3 linked regions of the Collimonas fungivorans Ter331 genome follow. The protein of the gene in region 3 interacts with the protein of the main gene of each other region in a pairwise test. Links are inferred from orthologs where the notes say so. Each region holds a gene or a part of one and is shown on either strand. Other genes may lie near its edges.

Region 1 (6,938 bases), 850 kb from region 3 along the record:
CCACGCAAGTAGTGGATTTTTGTGCCAGGCTAGGCGCAAACCGGAGCGATAGTGGGACTATCGCGAGGATTTGCAACAACGCCTGGTGCAAAAAGACGCTACTTGCGTGGTTTCATCGTTTGCGAAGCGCTACACTACTGGCTCGATTGAATTGCACTTGCGAAGAAAGTCTATGAAGCGTCTTTTACCAGGATTTCTGCTATTGGCGGCCGTGAGCATCGCCGCAGGCACTGCTCACGCCCAAAGCGAGGTGTTTCTGTGCGTGGACCAGAACGGCGTCAAGGAATACAAGAACACGGGCGACACCAAGGGCTGCAAGCGCGTCAGTTTACCGCCGCTGACCGTGACTTCGTCCGGCGGCAAGCCGGCGCGCGAAGGCGCCGCCGCCAGCAAACCGGCAGCTTCCACCCCGACCGACTTCCCGAAAGTGGACAACGGCACGCAAAAGGCGCGCGACAACGATCGCCGCCAGATCCTGCAGGATGAATTGAAGAACGAGCAGCAGCGCCTGGCCGGGCTCAAGAAAGACTACAACGACGGCACGCCGGAACGCCAGGGCAACGAGAAAAACTACGCCAAGTACCAGGAACGGGTGGCGTCGATGAAAGAAGACATTTCCCGCAGCGAAAAGAATATCGACGCACTCAACCGGGAACTGTCGAATCTGAAGTAATCGCCAGCATGGTATCAACCTTGCTTAATGCATAAGGCCGCCTTCGCGGCCTTTATTTTTGCCTACCCGGATTAGAATAAAGCCAGGCCGGACGCACCATAATGTGGCGATCCGGCATATTACCCACCGACATTGCTTACAAAGCTTGTTATGCTCGGAAAATGCACTATTTCAATCACACCGACAGTCTTACTGGCGTTGGCGCCGATGTGCCTCGCCGCGCTTTGCCTGGACCAGGTTTGTTAACAAGGATGCCAGGATGTCAATAAAACCCGCCGAACGGAATGCGCTCGCCAGCCTCGATCTGCTGGCCTCAGCGGTGCTGGTGCTGGACCAGCACGGACGCCTGGTGTTCGCCAACGCCGCTGCGGAAAACCTGCTGGAGAGTTCCAGCCGCCTGCTGCAGCAGCAGACGCTGTCCGACCTGTTCCTCAATCCGGACCAGCTGCTGGCGATCTTTGAACAGGCCCTGCAGCACCAGTTCGACGATTCGCGCCAGGACCTGATCCTGGAACGCGTGGGACGCGAGCCCTTGTGGGTCGACACCATCGTCACCGCGCTCGACAATCCCGACATGCCGGTGCTGATCGAGCTGCGCGAGAATGTGCAGCAGCTCAAGCTGGAGCGCGAGGAGCGCCTGATCGACCAGAGCCAGGTCAACAAGGAGCTGATCCGCAACCTGGCCCATGAAATCAAGAATCCGCTGGGCGGCATCCGCGGCGCCGCCCAGCTGCTGGAGCTCGAGCTGCCGGAGCGCCATGTCAAGGAATTGCGCGAATACACGCAAGTCATCATCAAGGAAGCCGATCGCCTGCAGACCCTGGTGGATCGCCTGCTGGCGCCGCACCGGCTGGCGCAGATCGTGGGCGACGTCAATATCCATGAGGTATGCGAGCGGGTGCGCAGCCTGATCGTGGCCGAATTCCCGAGCGGCCTGAGCATCAAGCGCGATTACGACCTGTCGATCCCGCAATTCCGCGGCGACAAGGAGCAGCTGATCCAGGCAATCCTGAACATCGCCCACAACGCCGCGCAAGCGTTGCAGGAGCGCATCAAGGCGGGCGACGCCGAACTGGTTTTCCAGAGCCGGATAGTGCGCCAGGTGACGCTGGCCAAGGTCCGTTACCGGCTGGCACTAGACTTGCATATCATCGACAATGGACCTGGCATCCCGGCCGAGATTCAAGAACGCATTTTCTATCCGCTGGTATCGGGACGCGACGGCGGCAGCGGTTTGGGCCTGACGCTGGCGCAAACCTTTGTGCAACAGCACATGGGCGTCATCGAATGCGAGAGCCGGCCGGGATATACAGATTTCAGGATTCTTATACCTCTGCCCTGATGCCTGCAGCAGGTAGGCCGTGATGGCGATGAGAAATGTAATCGACTACGAGTTTAACGGACTGCGCTCCTGGCGCAGCACAACACACATGAAACCAATCTGGATTGTTGACGACGACGAATCGATTCGATGGGTGCTTGAAAAAGCGCTGGCCCGCGAAAACCTGAGCACCAAGAGTTTCTCCAATGCGCGCGATGCGATCGAAGCGTTGCAATCGAGCACGCCGCAAGTGCTGGTCTCCGATATCCGCATGCCGGGCGCTTCCGGCCTGGAGCTGCTGCAAACCGTCAAGGCCAAGTTTCCCGGCGTGCCGGTGATCATCATCACCGCTTTTTCCGACCTCGATTCCGCGGTTGCCGCGTTCCAGGGCGGCGCTTTCGAATACCTGGCCAAGCCGTTCGACGTCGACAAGGCAGTCGAACTGATACGGCGCGCGCTGGAAGAAAGCTTGCGTGAAGCGAATGTCGAGCAGGCATCCGCCGAGACCCCGGAAATCCTGGGCCAGGCACCGGCCATGCAAGACGTGTTTCGCGCCATCGGCCGCCTGTCGCAATCGAACGTGACGGTGCTGATCACCGGCGAATCGGGCACCGGCAAGGAGCTGGTGGCACGCGCCCTGCACAAGCACAGCCCGCGCGCTTCGCAGCCGTTCATCGCCCTCAATACCGCGGCGATTCCGAAGGACTTGCTGGAGTCGGAACTGTTCGGCCATGAGCGCGGCGCATTCACCGGCGCCCAGGCTTCGCGCCGCGGCCGTTTTGAACAAGCCGAAGGCGGCACCCTGTTCCTCGATGAAATCGGCGACATGCCGTTTGATTTGCAGACCCGTTTGCTGCGGGTTTTGTCGGACGGCCATTTCTATCGCGTCGGCGGCCACCAATCCTTGAAAGCCAACGTCCGCGTCATCGCCGCGACCCACCAGAACCTCGAGACCCGGGTCCGCGAAGGCCTGTTCCGGGAAGACTTGTATCACCGCCTGAACGTGATCCGGCTGCGCCTGCCGAGCCTGCGCGAACGGCGCGAAGACATCCCGATCCTGACCCGTTATTTCCTGAGCCAGAGCGCCAAGCAGCTGGGCGTGGAAAGCAAGCGCGTCTCCGACAACGCCATGCGTTTCATGAGCAGCCTCGACCTGCCGGGCAATGTGCGCCAGCTGGAAAACCTGTGCAACTGGATCACCGTGATGGCGCCCGGCCAGACCGTCGAGATCAAGGACCTGCCGCAAGACCTGGTCGGCGGCCGCGATCAAAGCATGCAGCTGGAAAGCCCGGCCAGCAGGCCGGTGGCGTTCGATCCGCACCTGGCGGCGCCGGCCGCCGCCGCGCACTATCCGGAAATCCTGGCGCCTGCCGCGCAAGCCGCCGGCGAAAAGCAGAGCTGGATTGCCTTGCTCGAGGCTGAAGCGGCGCACATGCTCAGCAATGGCGACGCCGACGTCATGGATGTGCTGGGACGGCAGTTCGAATCGGCCCTGATCAAGATTGCCTTGCGCCACACGCACGGGCGCAAGAACGATGCCGCGGTACGCCTCGGCATCGGCCGCAATACCATCACGCGCAAGATCCAGGAACTGGGCATAGCCGGCGCCAAGGACGATTGACCCTTAAGGCAGGGGCAGATTATCGCTCCTGCTGTTCCCTCAGCTTGCGCCATAGGGTAGTGCGGCTGACGCCAAGGTACTGCGCCGCCGCCGCGCGGTTGCCGTCAAATCTTGCCAGCACCTGCGCCGCGGATTCCACCACTGCCGGCGCTACAGCCGCCGGCAGCGCAGCAGCCCCGGTCGCCAATTCCGGCGCCGCCGCCAGCAGGAAGGCCGGCGTCATCGAGCGCAATGGCTCGGCCGAGAGGAACAGGGCAACCCGTTCCATCACATTGCGCAGCTCGCGCACATTGCCGGGCCAGGCATAACTTTCCAGCAGCGGTGCGCAAGCCACAACCTCGGCGTGCAGGTTGGCGTGCGGCCGCACGTCGAGCGACGCCAGCGCCTGTTTCAGGCACCATTCCGCCAATGCCACCAGGTCGTCCGGACGCGCGCGCAGCGGCGGCAAATTCAGGCGCAAGACGCCGATGCGGTAAAACAAGTCCGCGCGAAAACGGCCGTCGCGTACTCTTTCCTCAAGGTCGCAATGGGTGGCGCTGATGATGCGGACATCGACCGCGATCGGGCGGGTGGAACCTACCCGCACCACTTCCCGCTCTTCCAGCACGCGCAGCAACCGGGTTTGCAGCGCCAGCGGCATTTCGCCGATTTCATCGAGGAACAGGGTACCGCGGTGAGCGGCCTCAAACAGGCCGGCGCGGCCGCCGCGGCGCGAGCCGGTGAACGCGCCTTCTTCGTAGCCGAACAATTCCGACTCCAGCAACGATTCGGCGATCGCGCCGCAATTCACCGCTACAAAAGGCCGGCTGCCGCGGGCGCCGGCCGTACCCTGCGCCAGCGGATGTTCGCGATGGATCGCCTGCGCCGCCAGCTCCTTGCCGCTGCCGGTTTCGCCATGGATCAGGACGTTGGCCGGCGAGCGCGCAAACAGCGTGACCGACCTGCGTATCGCTTCCATGGCGTCGGATGGGCCGCGCAAATCGCTGATGCCGTGCTTGGCCCTGAGCGTATCATTTTCCGAATAGCTGGCCGGATAGCTGCGGCCGCCGGTCGATTCCAGCTGCAGCTGGGACAAGCGCGCCAGCTCCAGCGCATCGTTGAACGCTTGCCGGATCGAGGCCGCGGAGTAGACAAAAATGCCGCTCAGCCCGGCTTCCTCGGCGAGGTCGGTAATCAGCCCGGCGCCGACAATCGCCTTGATGCCGCTCGCTTTCAGGTCGTTGACCTGGGCCCGGGCATCTTCCTCGGTGGCGTAGCTGCGCTGTTCGATGCTGAGGTCGAACGCGGCCTGGAACTCGGCCAGCGCCGGCATCGACGCCTGGTAGGTGATGACGCCGACCCGCGGCGTGATCCTGCGCGCCCTTGCCAGCGCCTGCATGACGTCGAAGCCGCTGGCTTTGGCGATGATGACCGGCACCGACAAGCGGCTCTTCAGGTAGGCGCCGTTGGAGCCGGCGGCGATCACGGCGTCGCAGCGTTCCGTCGCCAGCCGTTCGCGGATGTGCTGGACCGCGTCTTCGAAGCCCAGCTGGATAGGCGCGATATTGGCCTGGTGGTCGAATTCCAGCGTGATGTCGCGGAACAGGTCGAACAGGCGCGATACCGAAACGGTCCAGATGACCGGCAGGTCGTTGTCGCGGTTGCTGGAGGAGTGCAGGGGGCGGGCCATATTATCGTTGTTTCATTTGTGTTTCACATTTGTTTCAAATAAATATTTGAAACATAGTATGGAACATCGCAGCCGGGAATGCAATTGCCCCCTGGGCGCAAGGCAATCAGCGCAAGTGCCTGATTTCAAATGCATAGTCGTCCTGCTGCGGGAAGCAGGATGGGGACTGGCAGCCTTCCATGGCGGTTATGGCATGGCGATTGCAATATTGCTGTATCGGTTTCCCCATGAAACTCGTTCAGTACACTGCAATTACAAAGTAACTACAAGGTGACGACATGACCCAATATTCCGCAGGCGCCGCATTCAGGCAAGCCGTCCGTGACGAATCGCCGTTGCAGGTAGTCGGCGCCATCAACGCCAATCACGCCTTGCTGGCCAAGCGCGCCGGTTTCAAGGCGATCTACCTGTCCGGCGGCGGCGTTGCGGCCGGTTCGCTGGGTTTGCCTGACCTGGGAATCTCCAACCTGGACGATGTCCTGACCGACGTGCGGCGCATCACCGATGTCTGCGACCTGCCGCTGCTGGTGGATGTCGATACCGGCTTTGGTTCGTCGGCGTTCAACGTCGCACGCACCGTCAAGGCCATGATCAAGTTCGGCGCCGCCGCCATGCATATCGAAGACCAGGTCGGCGCCAAGCGCTGCGGCCACCGGCCCAACAAGGAAATCGTCAGCAAGCAGGAAATGGTGGACCGCATCAAGGCTGCCGTCGATGCCCGTACCGACGACAACTTCGTCATCATGGCGCGCACCGATGCGCTGGCGGTGGAAGGCCTGGAAGCGGCGATGGAACGCGCCGTGGCTTGCGTTGAAGCCGGCGCTGACATGATCTTCCCGGAAGCGATCACCCAGCTCGACATGTACCGGGCCTTCGCGGCGGCGGTCAAGGTGCCGGTGCTGGCCAACATCACCGAGTTCGGCTCCACCCCGCTGTTCACGGTCGATGAGCTGAAATCCGCCGATGTCGGCCTGGTGCTGTATCCGCTGTCGGCGTTCCGCGCCATGAACAAGGCCGCCGAAAACGTCTATACCGCGCTGCGCCGCGACGGCACCCAGAAAAACGTGATCGACACCATGCAGACCCGCGCCGAGCTCTACGAGCGCATCAATTACCACGAATTCGAACAAAAGCTGGATGCCTTGTTTGCGCAGCAGAAGGCGAAATAAGCGGCACCCCGGATCCTGGTCTATCAAATCGCATAGGAGATTTACATGAGTGAACAACAGCCCGCAGCGACCCCTTTCAAACCTAAAAAATCGGTAGCCCTGTCCGGCGTCACCGCCGGCAACACCGCGCTGTGCACGGTCGGCAAGACCGGCAACGACCTGCATTACCGCGGCTACGACATCCTGGACATCGCCGACAGCTGCGAATTTGAAGAAATCGCCCATTTGCTGGTGCATGGCAAGCTGCCCACCAGCGCTGAACTGAAAGCCTACAAGACCAAGCTGAAGGCCTTGCGCGGCCTGCCTGCCAACGTCAAGGCCGCGCTCGAGTGGCTGCCGGCGGCTTCGCATCCGATGGACGTGATGCGCACCGGCGCTTCCGCGCTGGGCTGCATCCTGCCGGAAAAAGACGACCATAATGCGCCCGGCGCGCGCGACATCGCCGACCGCCTGATGGCTTCGCTCGGCTCCGTCCTGCTGTACTG
Region 2 (7,069 bases), 1.7 Mb from region 3 along the record:
GGCGACCTGGCTCAGGTTGGTCGGGCTACCGTAGTATTCCACCATGATGTGGTCGAGAATGCCGGTATGGGCGCGGCCGGTGCGTACTTTCGCCAGGTCGGCGCGCAAAGTCTCAAGCGACTTTTGCATTCTTTGATCGGTATTCTTTTTGACGTCAGCAATGCTCATGCTGTTCTCCTCTTCGAAAACGGGTGATTTTTTAAATTAACTCATACTTATTGATGCCAGCGATTTGCGCCAGCAATTTGTGCAAGCGATTTGCACAAATATTACAAATTGGGCAAATAATTTAAACGTGGACCAAAGTGCCTTCATCTTCGCCCAGGATGACACGCTTCAGCGCGCCCGGCTTGATGATGGAAAACACCTTGATCGGCAGCTTCTGGTCGCGGCACAGGGCGAAGGCGGTAGCATCCATGACTTGCAGGTGCTTGGTGATCGCTTCGTCGAAAGTGATATGCGAATAACGGGTCGCGGTTGGGTCCTTGTTGGGATCCGCGCTGTAGACGCCGTCAACCTTGGTCGCTTTCAGGACGATTTCGGCGCCGATTTCCGAACCGCGCAATGCCGCTGCAGTGTCAGTGGTGAAAAACGGATTGCCGGTGCCTGCTGCAAAAATGACAATCTTGTCTTCTTCCAGGTATTGCAGCGCCTTAGGCCGCACGTATGGTTCTACTACCTGTTCGATGCTGATCGCCGACATCACGCGCGCCGTGATGCCTACCTGGCGCATGGCGTCTGCCAGCGCCAGCGAGTTCATCACCGTGGCCAGCATGCCCATATAGTCAGCGGTAGCGCGGTCCATGCCTTGGGCGCCTGGCGCCACGCCGCGGAAAATATTGCCGCCGCCGATCACGATCGCCAGTTCAACGCCCAACTTGGCCACTTCGGCGACATCGGCCACCATGCGCTCGATCGTCGCACGATTGATGCCATAGGCGTCATCGCCCATCAGGGCCTCACCGGAGAGTTTCAGGAGAACACGCTTATAAGCTGGTTTTGTCATGGTCTGGGCCCCTTATGGCTTTCCGATTGAAATAAATATTGGTCGATGCCTTGTGTAGTGCTGAAGGACTGCAGCGCCATTGTCAGGCCAAACCGCAGCAAAATCCACTACCGCCGCGATTTAGAATGCACGGCGCCGGTTCCTGCGGCTTCCCCTGGATACGAGGCAGCAATTCAGCAAGGCATCCCTTAGTCCTTGGCTTGGGAAGAAAATTCCTCAGAGCCAAAAAAACGGGCCTTTCGGCCCGTATTCTTGCTTACGCCTGCTTGGCCGCAGCAACTGTCGCTGCAACTTCTGCAGCAAAGTCATCCTGTTTCTTCTCGATGCCTTCGCCGACCACAAACATGGTGAACGATTTGACGCTAGTGTTGGCTGCCTTCAACATCTGTTCAACGGTTTGCTTGTCGTTCTTGACGAAAGTCTGGTTCAGCAGGGACACTTCCTTCAGGAATTTCTGCACCGAACCTTCGATCATCTTGGTCGCGATATCTGCAGGCTTGCCCGATTCGGCCGCCTTCAGGGTCGCTACCGAACGCTCTTTTTCGATCAGGTCGGCAGGCACCTGGTCCGAAGACAAGGAAACCGGCTTCATCGCAGCGATGTGCATCGCCACGTCTTTACCGACTTGTTCGTCAGCGCCGTCGAATTCGACGATCACGCCGATACGTGTGCCGTGCAGGTAGGAAACCAGCTTGGCGGCAGTATCGAAACGTGTGAAACGACGGATCGACATGTTTTCGCCGATGCGACCGATCAGGGCAGCGCGGGTCGCTTCAACGGTGCTGCCGTCGAGCGGCATGGCCGACAAGGCGGCCACGTCTGCCGGGTTGTTTTCCGCAACCAGCTTGGCGCAGGCATTCGCCAGAGCCAGGAAATCGTCGTTCTTGGTAACGAAGTCGGTTTCGCAGTTGACTTCCACCAGGGCGCCGACGCCGCCGGCGATGTAAGCTGCGACCACGCCTTCAGCGGTCACGCGGGAAGCGGCCTTGGAAGCCTTGCCGCCCAGTTTCACGCGCAGGATTTCTTCTGCCTTGTCCAGGTCGCCGCCAGCTTCGGTCAGCGCTTTTTTGCATTCCATCATAGGCGCATCAGTCTTTGCGCGCAGTTCGCCTACCAGTGCTGCTGTAATTGCCGTCATACTATTCTCCTAACAAGTGGCGCCGTGCCGGTCGCTATACCGGTGATGTACAGCTATCCGCCGCAGTAATCCGCAGCCGGCCTTCCAGCGCCATCATTCAAAATATATTCAGATATGAATTCGGGTAAAACACCTGCAAGTGATACAAAAAAAGGGGCAACCACGCCCCCTTTTTATTCTGAAGTATGAAACCTCAGATTCAGGGCTTAAGCCTGGTCGTTGACTTCAACGAACTCATCGCCGGCTGCGCCTTTGATTGCTTCAACCACGTCGTTCACTGCATTGGCACGGCCTTCCAGGATAGCATCGGCGACACCGCGAGCGTACAGGGCGATTGCCTTGGACGAGTCGTCGTTGCCAGGGATAACGTAAGTCACGCCGTCTGGCGAGTGATTGGTGTCAACCACGCCGATGACCGGGATTCCCAGCTTGGCGGCTTCAGTGATGGCGCCTTTGTGGTAACCGACGTCGATCACGAAGATGGCGTCAGGAATGCCGCCCATGTCCTTGATGCCGCCGATGGCTTTTTGCAGCTTGATCAATTCGCGCTGGAACATCAGGCCTTCTTTTTTGCTCAGCTTCTCGACCGAACCGTCTTCGATCGATGCTTCCATTTCTTTCAGGCGCTTGATCGATGTCTTGATGGTCTTGAAGTTGGTCAGCATGCCGCCCAACCAGCGTTGGTCGACGAAAGGCGAACCCGAACGTGCTGCTTCGGCAGCAACGATTTCACGCGCTTGGCGCTTGGTGCCGACAAACAGGATGTTGCCGCGGTTGGACGACAATTGGCGGATGTACTTCATCGCCTCTTGGTACATGCCCAGGGTCTTTTCCAGGTTGACGATATGAATCTTGTTGCGGTGACCGAAGATGAATGGCGCCATCTTTGGGTTCCAGAAACGGGTTTGGTGACCGAAGTGGACACCGGCTTCCAGCATTTCACGCATTGTTACGGACATAATTTTCTCCAGGGTTTGGTCTGGAACCCACTCAGTCACCGCCTTTGTCGAGAGACAAACACAGCACCCTTTTCGAGTGAATTCGCGTTTTGACACATAAAATAAACTACACAAACATCGATATAGCCCAATAGCAATTCGAGCTAACCCAAGATTGTAACCCAAAACCCCGGGTTTCTTCAAGCGCCGCGAGGCATATCTTTAAGCGCATCCGGCTGGCCTCGTTTATAATCGCCCATAGACCGATATCGACTGAATCCGGGTGTTTTTACCCCTTTTGCTAAAGAATTCACCGAATTTTCTCGATTTTTCCTACGAATTTTCCTACGCATTTCCTATTTCATGACTTCCATCTCCATTAAAACCGCTGAGGACATCGCCGGCATGCGCATCGCCGGCAAGCTTGCCTCAGAGGTGCTCGACTACATCACGCCCTTTGTCAAGGCCGGCATCACCACCGGCGAGCTGGATCGCCTGTGCCACGAATACATGACAAATGTGCAAGACACCATCCCTGCCCCGCTGAATTACTGCCCGCCTGGCTACACGCCGTATCCGAAAGCCATCTGCACTTCGGTCAACGACGTCATCTGCCACGGCATCCCGGGCGACAAGGTGCTGAAAAGCGGCGACGTGGTCAATCTCGACATTACCGTCATCAAGAATGGCTACCATGGCGACACCAGCCGCATGTTTTATGTCGGCGAACCGTCGATCATGGCCAAGCGCCTGGGCGACATCACCTATGAGTGCATGTGGCTGGGCATCGCCAAGATCAAACCCGGCGCGCACCTGGGCGATATCGGCTACGTGATCCAGCAGCACGCCGAAAAAGCCGGCTACAGCGTAGTCCGCGAATTCTGCGGCCACGGCATCGGCAAGGTATTCCACGAAGAACCGCAGGTATTGCACTACGGCCGTCCGGGCACGCTGGAGCGGCTGGAAGCCGGCATGATCTTCACGGTCGAACCGATGATCAACGCCGGCCGCCGCGATATCCGCGAAATGGGCGACGGCTGGACCATCAAGACCAAGGATCGCAGCCTGTCGGCACAATGGGAACACACCGTGCTGGTGACTGAAACCGGCTACGAAGTGCTGACCGTTTCCGAGGGTACGCCGCCGCCGCCGGCATTCATCCAACAAGCTGCCGCTGCAGCTTAGTTGAGCCGTATTCGCCCCGCACCTACATGACGACTCTTGCCGCCACACTCAAAAACCAGCTTAGAAGCGAGCGGCAAACCATCATCTCAGCCTTCCTGGCGGACGGCAAACCCGGCGAACTACTGACGGCGCTGCGGCGCAGCGTCGACATCGCCCTGACGCAAGCCTGGAAAATGCTGGAACTGCCGGCCAGCGCAGCGCTGGTGGCGGTCGGCGGCTACGGCCGCGGCGAGCTGTTCCCGCATTCCGACGTCGACGTCCTGATCCTGCTCGAGGCCAGCCCGGATGCGGCGCTGAAAGGCAGGTTGGAACAGCTGGTGCAGCTGTTCTGGGATATCGGCCTCGAAATCGGCCACAGCATCCGCACCGTGGACGAATGCCTGAGCGAATCAGCGGCCGACATCACGGTCCAGACCAGCCTCCTGGAAGCGCGGCTGGTGAGCGGCAGCCACCCGCTGTTCTTGCAGCTGCAGGAACGCTGCAACGCCGCCATGGACGCCTGCGCCTTTTTCCAGGGAAAAATCCTGGAAATGCGCCAGCGCCACGTCAAATACGAAGATACGCCGTACAGCCTGGAACCGAACTGCAAGGAGAGCCCGGGCGGCTTGCGCGACCTGCAAGTGATCCTGTGGGTGGCGAAGGCCGCCGGCCTCGGCGAATCCTGGCCCAAGCTGGCCCAGCGCGGCCTGATCACGGCCGCCGAAGCGCGCCAGCTGGCGCGCCAGGAGCGCGCGTTCAAGGATATCCGGATCCGCCTGCACATCTACACCAACCGCCGCGAAGACCGGCTGGTATTCGACGTCCAGACCCCGATCGCCGAAGCGCTCGGCTTCCAGACTACCGAAACCCGGCGCGCCAGCGAATACCTGATGCAGCGTTATTACTGGGCAGCCAAGGCGGTGACCCAGCTCAACACCATCCTGCTGCAGAACATCGAAGTGCAACTGTTCCCGCAACCGATGGTGCCGCAACGCATCAACGACCGCTTCAACCATCTGAACCGCCTGATCGACATCGCCCACGACGACCTGTTCAAGACCACGCCGTCGGCCATGCTGGAGCTGTTCCTGCTGCTGGCCCAGCACAGCGAACTGAAGGACATGACCGCGCGCACCCGGCGCGCCTTGTGGCACGCCCGCGTCAAGATCGACAACAGCTTCCGCCGCGATCCGCACAACCGCTCGCTGTTCATCCAGATCATCCAGGCGCCGCAAGGCATCACCCACGCGCTGCGCGGCATGAACCAGACCAGCATCCTGGGCCGCTACCTGCCGAACTTCCGGCGCATCGTCGGCCAAATGCAGCACGACCTGTTCCATGTCTACACCGTCGACCAGCACATCCTGATGGTGGTGCGCAATGTGCGCCGCTTCACGATGAGCGAGCATGCGCATGAATATCCGTTCTGCAGCCAGCTGATCGCCAATTTCCCGCGCTCCTGGCTGCTGTATGTCGCCGCCTTGTTCCACGACATCGCCAAGGGCCGCGGCGGCGACCATTCCAAGCTGGGCATGACCGACGCCCTGCACTTCTGCCAGCAGCACGGCTTGCCGCCGGCGGACACGGCGCTGGTGGTGTTCCTGGTCGAGCATCACCTGACCATGTCGCAAGTGGCGCAAAAACAGGACCTGTCGGATCCCGAAGTGATCCTCAACTTTGCCAATACGGTCAAGGACGAACGGCACCTGACCGCGCTCTACCTGCTGACCGTGGCCGACATCCGCGGCACCAGTCCCAAGGTATGGAATGCCTGGAAAGGCAAGTTGCTGGAAGACTTGTACCGCATGACCTTGCGCGTGCTCGGCGGCGAAACGCCGTCGGCCGACCGCGAACTGAAAAACCGCCAGGAAGAGGCGTTGAAAACCCTGCGCCTGTACGGCTTGCCGGAAGACGCCCACGAAACCCTGTGGCGCCAGCTCGACGTCGCCTATTTCCTGCGCCACGACGCGTCCGACATCGCCTGGCAAACCCGCTCCTTCTACAACCAGACCGACAGCGCCAGCCCGATCGTCAAATGCCGCCTGGCGCCGATCGGCGAAGGCTTGCAGGTCGCGGTCTACACCAAGGACCGGAACGACCTGTTCATCCGCATCTGCAGCTATTTCGACAGCAAGAATTTCAGCATCCTGGACGCCAAGATCCAGACTACCCGGCACGGCTACGCGCTCGACTCTTTCCTGATCAGCGCGCCGCTGTTCGCCAAGCACTATCGCGACATCATCAACCTGATCGAGCATGAGCTGACGCTGATGCTGCAAACCGACAGCCCGCTGCCGGCGCCATCCAAGGGACGCTTGTCGCGCCTGTCGCGCACCTTCCCGGTAACGCCGACGGTCGACCTGCGCCCCGACGAGCGCGGCCAGTACTACCTGCTGTCGATCACCGCCAACGATCGCACCGGGCTGCTGTTTTCGGTCGCCAGCGTGCTGGCCAAGCACAAGATCAACCTGCATACCGCCAAGATCATGACGCTCGGCGAACGGGTCGAAGACGTGTTCCTGGTCGACGGCAATGCGCTCAACCATGCGCGCCTGCAGATCCAGCTTGAAACCGACCTGCTGGACGCGCTGCATATCTGATCCATTTTTATCCCTCTTATTTTTTGCACCTCATGACCGAACCATTACGCCTTTCCAAACGCATGTCAGAACTCGGGCTATGCTCGCGCCGCGAAGCCGATGAGTGGATCGCCCGCGGCTGGGTCCGGGTCGACGGCGTCGTCGTATCGGAACTCGGCAGCAAAGTCCTGCCCAGCCAGCGCATCAGCGTCGAGCGCCAGGCCGCGGCCGAACAATCGAAACG
Region 3 (6,644 bases):
CCGCCGCGAACTGCTGGCCGCGATCCGAAGCGCCGGCCTGGTACAGCACCGGCGTACGCTGCGGCGACGGCTCGCTCAGATGATAGCCGTCCACCTGGTAATGCTCTCCGCGATGACTGATGCGGTGTACCTTGGCAGGATCGGCATATACCCGGCGCTGACGGTCGCGCAACACGGCGCCGTCTTCCCAGCTGCCTTCCCACAATTTGTACAGCACTTGCATGAATTCTTCGGCGCGCTCGTAACGCGCATCGTGCTCCGGCTGCTGGCTCAGGCCCATGGCGCGCGCTGCGCTGTCGAGGTAGCCGGTGACGATATTCCAGCCTATCCTGCCGCGCGTCAGGTGATCCAGGGTCGACATGCGGCGCGCGAACAGGTACGGCGCTTCGTAGGTCAGGTTGACGGTGACGCCGAAACCGAGGTGTTTGGTGACTGCGGCCATCGCCGACACCAGCAGCAGCGGATCGTTGACCGGCAGCTGTATCGATTCGCGCAAGGTGAGGTCGGCCGAGCCCTGATAGACGTCGTAGACGCCGACGATGTCGGCCAGGAACAGGCCGTCGAACTTGCCGCGCTCCAGCAGCCTGGCCTGTTCGGTCCAGTATTCGATGCTGGTGTAGTCGCTCGAGCGGTCGCGCGGATGGGTCCACAGGCCATGGTTGATATGCCCCACGCAGTTCATGTTGAAGGCGTTGAGGCGGATTTGTTTCTTCGGCATGCTAGGACCTAGATGGCGCCGTGACGCGGCGGATTTTTATTGTTCAGGTAATAGTTGCCGACAGCGTGATATTTCCAGCGCACCGGATCGTGCAAGGTGTGAGTGCGCGCATTGCGCCAGTGACGGTCGAGGTTATGCTCGGACAAGGTCGCCTGCGTGCCGGCCAGTTCGAACAGCTTGCTGCCCGCCGCCAGCGATATTTCGGTGGTCAGCACGCGCGCTTCGGCCACCGCGATCGAGGCGGCGGCGACGCTGTCAATATCGGGCGCCGCTGCGGCACGGTCCACCGCTTCCCCCGCCAGTTCAAGCAAAGCTTCGGCGCCGGCCAGGCGCACCGCCAAGTCGCCGAATTCCCGCACGGTCAACGGATCGTCTATCGCACGCTCGACCTTGCTGTCGATCCATGCGCGCGAACGCGTGCGCACGAATATCGCCGCATCATGCAACGCAGCGCGGGCGATGCCGACATCGATTGCCGCATGCAGCAATTGCGCCACGGGCCCCAGCGACGTCGGACGTTCAAAGGCGCTCTGGAACGGCAGCACCTCCTCCGCCTCAACCCACACGTTGTCCAGCACCACCGAACCGCTGCCGGTAGTGCGCTGGCCGAAACCGGACCAGTCGTCAATCACGTTGACGCCGGCCGCATCGCGTTTGACGATCGCCAGCTGCTGCACGCCGTCGTCGTCGATCACCGACACCGGGATGCGATGCGCATACAGCGCGCCGGTCGCATAAAATTTGCGGCCGTTGATGCGGAAACCGTCGCCTTCCTTGCTAAGGCGGGTGCGCCGTTCCTGCGAAGTACGGGTGCCGAGTTCCGCCAGCGCATTGCCGAAACGCTCGCCGGCCAGGATCCGCTCGAAATAAAAACGCTTTTGCGTTTCACTGCCGTTGACGCGCAGGATCTCGACGGCATAAAAATGATTCTGCGGAATCTGTCCCAGCGAACCGTCGGCTGCGGCAATAGTGGCGATCACTTCAGCCAGCGTGGCAAACGAGACGCCGGCGCCGCCGTAGGCGCGCGGTACGGAAATGCCCCACAGGCCGGAGCGGGAAAACTGTTCCAGTTCATTCAGCGGCAGCTGCCGTTGGCGGTCGCGCAGGCTGGCTTCCTTGCTGAACGAGGCTGCCAGCGCGCGGGCCGCGGCCAGCGCCTGGATATCGTCGAGGATACGCACCACCGGGCCTTCGGCGGCTTTGATAGGGTTGGTCATGATGTCAGTTCCAGGAGTGGCGTGCCGGCGCAATGCCGTTCAGCACATAGTTGCCGATGGCGTGCAGCTTCCAGCGCACCGGATCGTGCAAGGTATGGGTGCGCGCGTTGCGCCAGTGGCGATCCAGGTTATGTTCAGCCAGGGTGGCGGCGGAACCGGCCAGTTCAAACAGTTTTTCGCTGGCGTGCAAGGCGATCTCGGTGGTCAGCACCTTGGCCTTGGCGACGGCAATCGAAGCGCGCGCCGAGGCTTCGGCGTCGATCGTCACGGCGGAGATCTGGTCGAGCACGCCGGCGGCCTTGGCCAGCAGCGCGTTAGCCGCATGCAGCCGGATCTTCAGGTCGCCGATATCGCGGATGATGTAAGGATCGTCGCTGGCGCGCTCCACCCCGCTGTCGGCCCAGGGGCGGGACCGGGTGCGCACAAAGCTGATGGCGTCGTCCACCGCGGCTTCGGCAATGCCGGCGTCGATTGCCGCCTGGATCAGTTGCGACACCGGGCCCTGGATGCTGGCCTGCTCGGCCAGCTTGTGCAGCGATATGACATTTTCCGCCGCCACCGGCAGGTTATCCAGCAGCACTGTGCCGCTGGCGGTGGTGCGCTGGCCGAAACCGGACCAGTCGTCGACGACGGTCAGGCCTTGCGTACCGCGCTTGACGAACACCAGCACCACGCGCCCCTGTTCATCGAGCGCCTTGACCGGCACCCAATGCGCAAACAAGGCGCCGGTGGAATAGAATTTCTTGCCGTTGAGGCGATAGCCGCTGGGCGTTTCCAGCAAGCGCGCTTTCATCTCGAGAATGTTCTTGGTGCCGCGTTCCGGGCCGGCGTTGCCGATCCGCTGGCCGGCCAGCACGTCGGCGTAGATGCGCGCCTTCTGCGCGGCGTCGGCGTTCTGCGCGACTACGCCGAGGATGCCGAAATGGTTTTGCGGGATCTGTCCCAGTGCAGGATCGGCCGAGCACAGCACGCGAAATACTTCGGCCAGCGTGCGATAGGAAACCTCGGCGCCGCCGAATGCGCGCGGCACGCTGATGCCGCCCAGGCCGCTGGCCGAGAATTTTTCGATTTCCGCCCACGGCAGGCGCCGTTCGCGGTCGCGCTCGCTGGCGCCGGTGCGGAATTCGGCGGCCAGCGCACGTGCTATGTCCAATGCCTCGTGGTCGCTGCCGATGCGGTGCGCCGGAACGACCCGGGGTAACAGGTCGGCCTGGTTTTCTTCAATTGCGATTGTCGCGGTAGACGACATGAATCACCTCTTCTGTGGCGCGCTTAAGCACAACTCGTGATTGCGCTTTATTGCGGAAGAGGAAACGATAGCTTGCGGGCGCAACTTGCGTCCAATAAGAAAAACGCAGGAGGGTATGCGAAAAACGTTTTACCGGTTTTTCACGCGATGCAGTTCAGATCAGGTAGATACAACAAGGAATACAGCAAGGCAGGCCTGGAGCCGCGGTCAATCATCCATTACATCGAAGGACCGCGGCCAAGATAGAGAATGGCAGGAAGGGAAGGCAGCAACGATCAGTGCATTAAAAAACCAAACTGCGGAATCAGACTGCGTCCGGACCGGTTTCGCCGGTGCGGATGCGGATCACCTGCTCGATATTGCGCACGAAGATCTTGCCGTCACCGATCTTGCCGGTGCGCGCAGCCTTGATGATGGCGTCCACTGCGCGCTCGGTCAGCGCATCGTCGATCACCAGTTCGACTTTCACCTTGGGCAGGAAATCGACCACGTATTCGGCGCCGCGGTACAGCTCGGTATGGCCTTTCTGGCGGCCGAAGCCTTTGACTTCCGTCACGGTCAGGCCGGTGACGCCAACTTCGGCGAGGGCTTCGCGCACCTCGTCCAGCTTGAAGGGTTTGATAACGGCGGTAATTTGCTTCATGACAACTCCTTTAGGCATTAAAACATAAATCTTTGCAGCGAACGCAGCCCGGACGGCGCTCAGCTCAGTTCAGCTCAAGTGCGGGCGCAAGCTAGAAGAGTATATGAAAAACCCGGTTTGTCTATACGCTCAAATCAATAAGTGTATTTAAAAGACAGTCCATCGGGTCCTTCACCGTTCCAGGCAGACCTGCCGTCAGCCGGGAATATTGTCGAGGTCGTCCAGCCAGACCGTCGCTTCCGAATCGCTCGGGGCACGCCAGTCGCCGCGCGGCGACAGCGAACCGCCGCTGCCCACTTTAGGTGCATTCGGCACGCAGGAGCGCTTGAACTGGCTGGTCCGGAAAAAGCGATCGAGGAAAATCGCCAGGTTGCGCTTGATCGCCGCCAGGTCGTACTGGTTGCGCACCACTTTGGCGTCGTTGGGCCAGTTGCCGGCGGTCTTGTCGTGCCAGGCCGAGAGCGCCAGGAACGCGACTTTCGATGGCGCGAAGCCATACCGCAGGATGTAGTACAGGTTAAAGTCCTGCAATTCATACGGGCCGATGACGTTTTCCGTGATCTGTTCCGGCTTGCTGCCGGCCCCGGCCTTGCCGGGCACCAGTTCCGGGCTGATCTCGGTGCTCAGCACATTGAGCAGCACGTCGGAACCCTGGCCGCCGATGGCGCCGGTCTCGGCCACCCAGCGCACCAGGTGGCTGATCAGGGTCTTCGGTACGCTGGCGTTGACGTTGTAATGCGACATGTGGTCGCCCACGCCATACGTGCACCAGCCCAGCGCCAGCTCGCTCAGGTCGCCGGTGCCGATGACGATGGCGTTGTTGAAATTGGCCAGCCGGAACAGATGGTTGGTGCGTTCGCCTGCCTGCACGTTTTCGAAAGTGATGTCGAACTGGTCCTGCCCCGCGGCGTAAGGATGACCCAGGTCTTTCAGCATCTGCAGGCAGCTCGGGCGGATATCGATTTCCGCCGCAGTGGCGCCGACCACCTGCATCAGTTGCCGGGCCTGCAGCAGGGTGCGGTCGCTGGTGGCGAAACCCGGCATGGTGTAAGCCAGGATATTGGCGCGCGGCAGGTTCAGGCGGTCCATCGCCTTGGCGCAGACCAGCAAGGCGTGGGTCGAATCGAGCCCGCCCGAAACGCCGATCACCACCTTGGATATCTTGCTGGCGGACAGGCGCTGCACCAGCGCCTGCACCTGGATGTTGTAGACCTCGGTGCAGCGTTCGTCGCGGCGTTTCGGATCGGCCGGGACATAAGGGAAACGCTCGACGCTGCGCGCCAGCGGCAAGGCCTGGTCCAGAGGCAGCGCCAGCTCGAAGCGGATCGTCTCGAACCTGGCGACTTCGCCGGCATGGCGCCGCACCGACTGGCCGAAGGTGGTCTGGCGCATCCGCTCGCGCGACAAGCGTTCCAGGTCGACATCGGCAAAGATGATGTGCGAATCGTCCAGGAAACGTTCGGACTCGGCCAGCAGTTCGCCGTTTTCGTAAATCAGGCCTTGGCCGTCCCAGGCCAGGTCGGTGGACGATTCGCCCTTGCCCGCCGAGGTATACAGATACGCCGACAGGCAGCGCGCAGACTGCTGCGCCACCAGCTGGTGGCGATACCCCGCCTTGCCCACCACCACGTTGGAGGCGGACAGGTTGACCAGCACGCTAGCGCCGGCCAGCGCCGCGAAGGACGACGGCGGAATCGGCACCCATACGTCTTCGCAAATCTCGACGTGGAATTTCAGCAGCGGCAGGTTGCTGACCTCGAACAGCAGCCCGGTGCCGAACGGGATGCTAACGCCGAACAATTCAACCTGGCTGGCCGCGGCGTTTTCAGCGGGGCTGAACTGGCGCATTTCGTAGAACTCGCCGTAGTTCGGCAGGTAGCTTTTCGGGACGATGCCCTGGATCCGGCCGCCGGCGATCACTACCGCGCAGTTGAACAGCTGGTGGCCGACGCGCAAAGGCAGGCCGACGATCATCGCCAGCGACAGCGTGGCTGAAGCTTCCACCACCGTCGCCAGAGCCGCTTCGCAGGCATCCAGCAAAGCGCGCTGGTGGAACAGGTCGTCGCAGGTGTAGGCGGACAAACCCAGCTCCGGGAACGCCACCAACACAGCGCCCTGCTGCTCGGCCTGCCGGGCCAGCACGATGGTTTCGGCGGCGTTGAACGCCGGGTCGGCTATCCTGCACTTCGGGATGGCGACGGCGACGCGCGCGAAATCATGGGAGTAAAGGTTCAGAAATTTGTTGGTTGTCATTATTCTTCCTGCGCTCTGCTTGATGGGCAAGCTTGATGAGCAATTATCGCACGCTAATGGCCTGCCCTTGGGCGCAGGCGGCAGAACCCCGGCGGCGGTGCTAAACTCGGCGTTTTCGCCACCCACATTCCACCCACATTCACAGCTCGCCAAGTCCTTGATTAACAAGACAACAACCAAGACCTCCACGCGCATTGTTTCATCCCTGAGCGAAGTCGGCCAGGCGGCATGGGACGGACTGCTGGCCCTGCAGGCCGAGGCCAATCCTTTTCTCTCGTTTGCCTTCCTGCACGCCTTGCATGAAAGCGGCAGCGCCTCGGAAAAATCAGGCTGGCAGCCGCAATACCTGACCCTTTGGGAAGAAAGCTGCAACCCGCCGCAACTGATCGCGGCCCTGCCCCTGTACGTCAAATTCCATTCCTACGGCGAATACGTGTTCGACTGGGCCTGGGCCGACGCCTACCAGCGCAACGGCCTGGAATACTATCCGAAGCTGCTGTCGGCGATCCCGTTCACGCCGGTCACCGGCGGCCGCCTGCTGGCGCGCGACGAGCAGGCGCGGGC

Evidence for each region.
Region 1: the proteins of CFU_RS14190 (region 3) and glnL interact in binary tests that used the Escherichia coli proteins (3 or more experiments, as listed by UniProt). The link is inferred for Collimonas fungivorans Ter331 from one-to-one orthologs.
Region 2: the proteins of CFU_RS14190 (region 3) and CFU_RS06850 interact in binary tests that used the Escherichia coli proteins (3 or more experiments, as listed by UniProt). The link is inferred for Collimonas fungivorans Ter331 from one-to-one orthologs.

What each region holds. Positions count from the first base shown.
Region 1 is NC_015856.1:4,122,606-4,129,543, reverse strand. The notes cover bases 1-2,973. They hold glnL (nitrogen regulation protein NR(II)), read left to right. Parts: upstream 1-932; coding sequence 933-2,015; downstream 2,016-2,973. Other genes in these bases: ntrC (nitrogen regulation protein NR(I)), read left to right, coding at 2,104-2,973; CFU_RS18400 (DUF4124 domain-containing protein), read left to right, coding at 212-673. Outside these bases: more of ntrC, read left to right, coding at 2,974-3,615; propionate catabolism operon regulatory protein PrpR, read right to left, coding at 3,635-5,284; prpB (methylisocitrate lyase), read left to right, coding at 5,563-6,453; prpC (bifunctional 2-methylcitrate synthase/citrate synthase), read left to right, coding at 6,499-6,938.
Region 2 is NC_015856.1:1,566,362-1,573,430, reverse strand. The notes cover bases 3,966-7,069. They hold CFU_RS06850 ([protein-PII] uridylyltransferase), read left to right. Parts: upstream 3,966-4,293; coding sequence 4,294-6,846; downstream 6,847-7,069. Other genes in these bases: CFU_RS06845 (pseudouridine synthase), read left to right, coding at 6,879-7,069; map (type I methionyl aminopeptidase), read left to right, coding at 3,966-4,267. In the rest of the region: frr (ribosome recycling factor), read right to left, coding at 1-168; pyrH (UMP kinase), read right to left, coding at 290-1,006; tsf (translation elongation factor Ts), read right to left, coding at 1,263-2,144; rpsB (30S ribosomal protein S2), read right to left, coding at 2,351-3,103; more of map, read left to right, coding at 3,446-3,965.
Region 3 is NC_015856.1:3,271,970-3,278,613, forward strand. What follows is about bases 2,159-4,837. They hold CFU_RS14190 (P-II family nitrogen regulator), read right to left. Parts: upstream 3,828-4,837; coding sequence 3,489-3,827; downstream 2,159-3,488. Other genes in these bases: CFU_RS14185 (SfnB family sulfur acquisition oxidoreductase), read right to left, coding at 2,159-3,184; CFU_RS14195 (NAD(+) synthase), read right to left, coding at 4,023-4,837. Also shown: CFU_RS14175 (LLM class flavin-dependent oxidoreductase), read right to left, coding at 1-718; CFU_RS14180 (SfnB family sulfur acquisition oxidoreductase), read right to left, coding at 727-1,935; more of CFU_RS14185, read right to left, coding at 1,940-2,158; more of CFU_RS14195, read right to left, coding at 4,838-6,080; CFU_RS14200 (GNAT family N-acetyltransferase), read left to right, coding at 6,067-6,644. UniProt on the Escherichia coli protein: P-II indirectly controls the transcription of the glutamine synthetase gene (glnA). P-II prevents NR-II-catalyzed conversion of NR-I to NR-I-phosphate, the transcriptional activator of GlnA. When P-II is uridylylated to P-II-UMP, these events are reversed.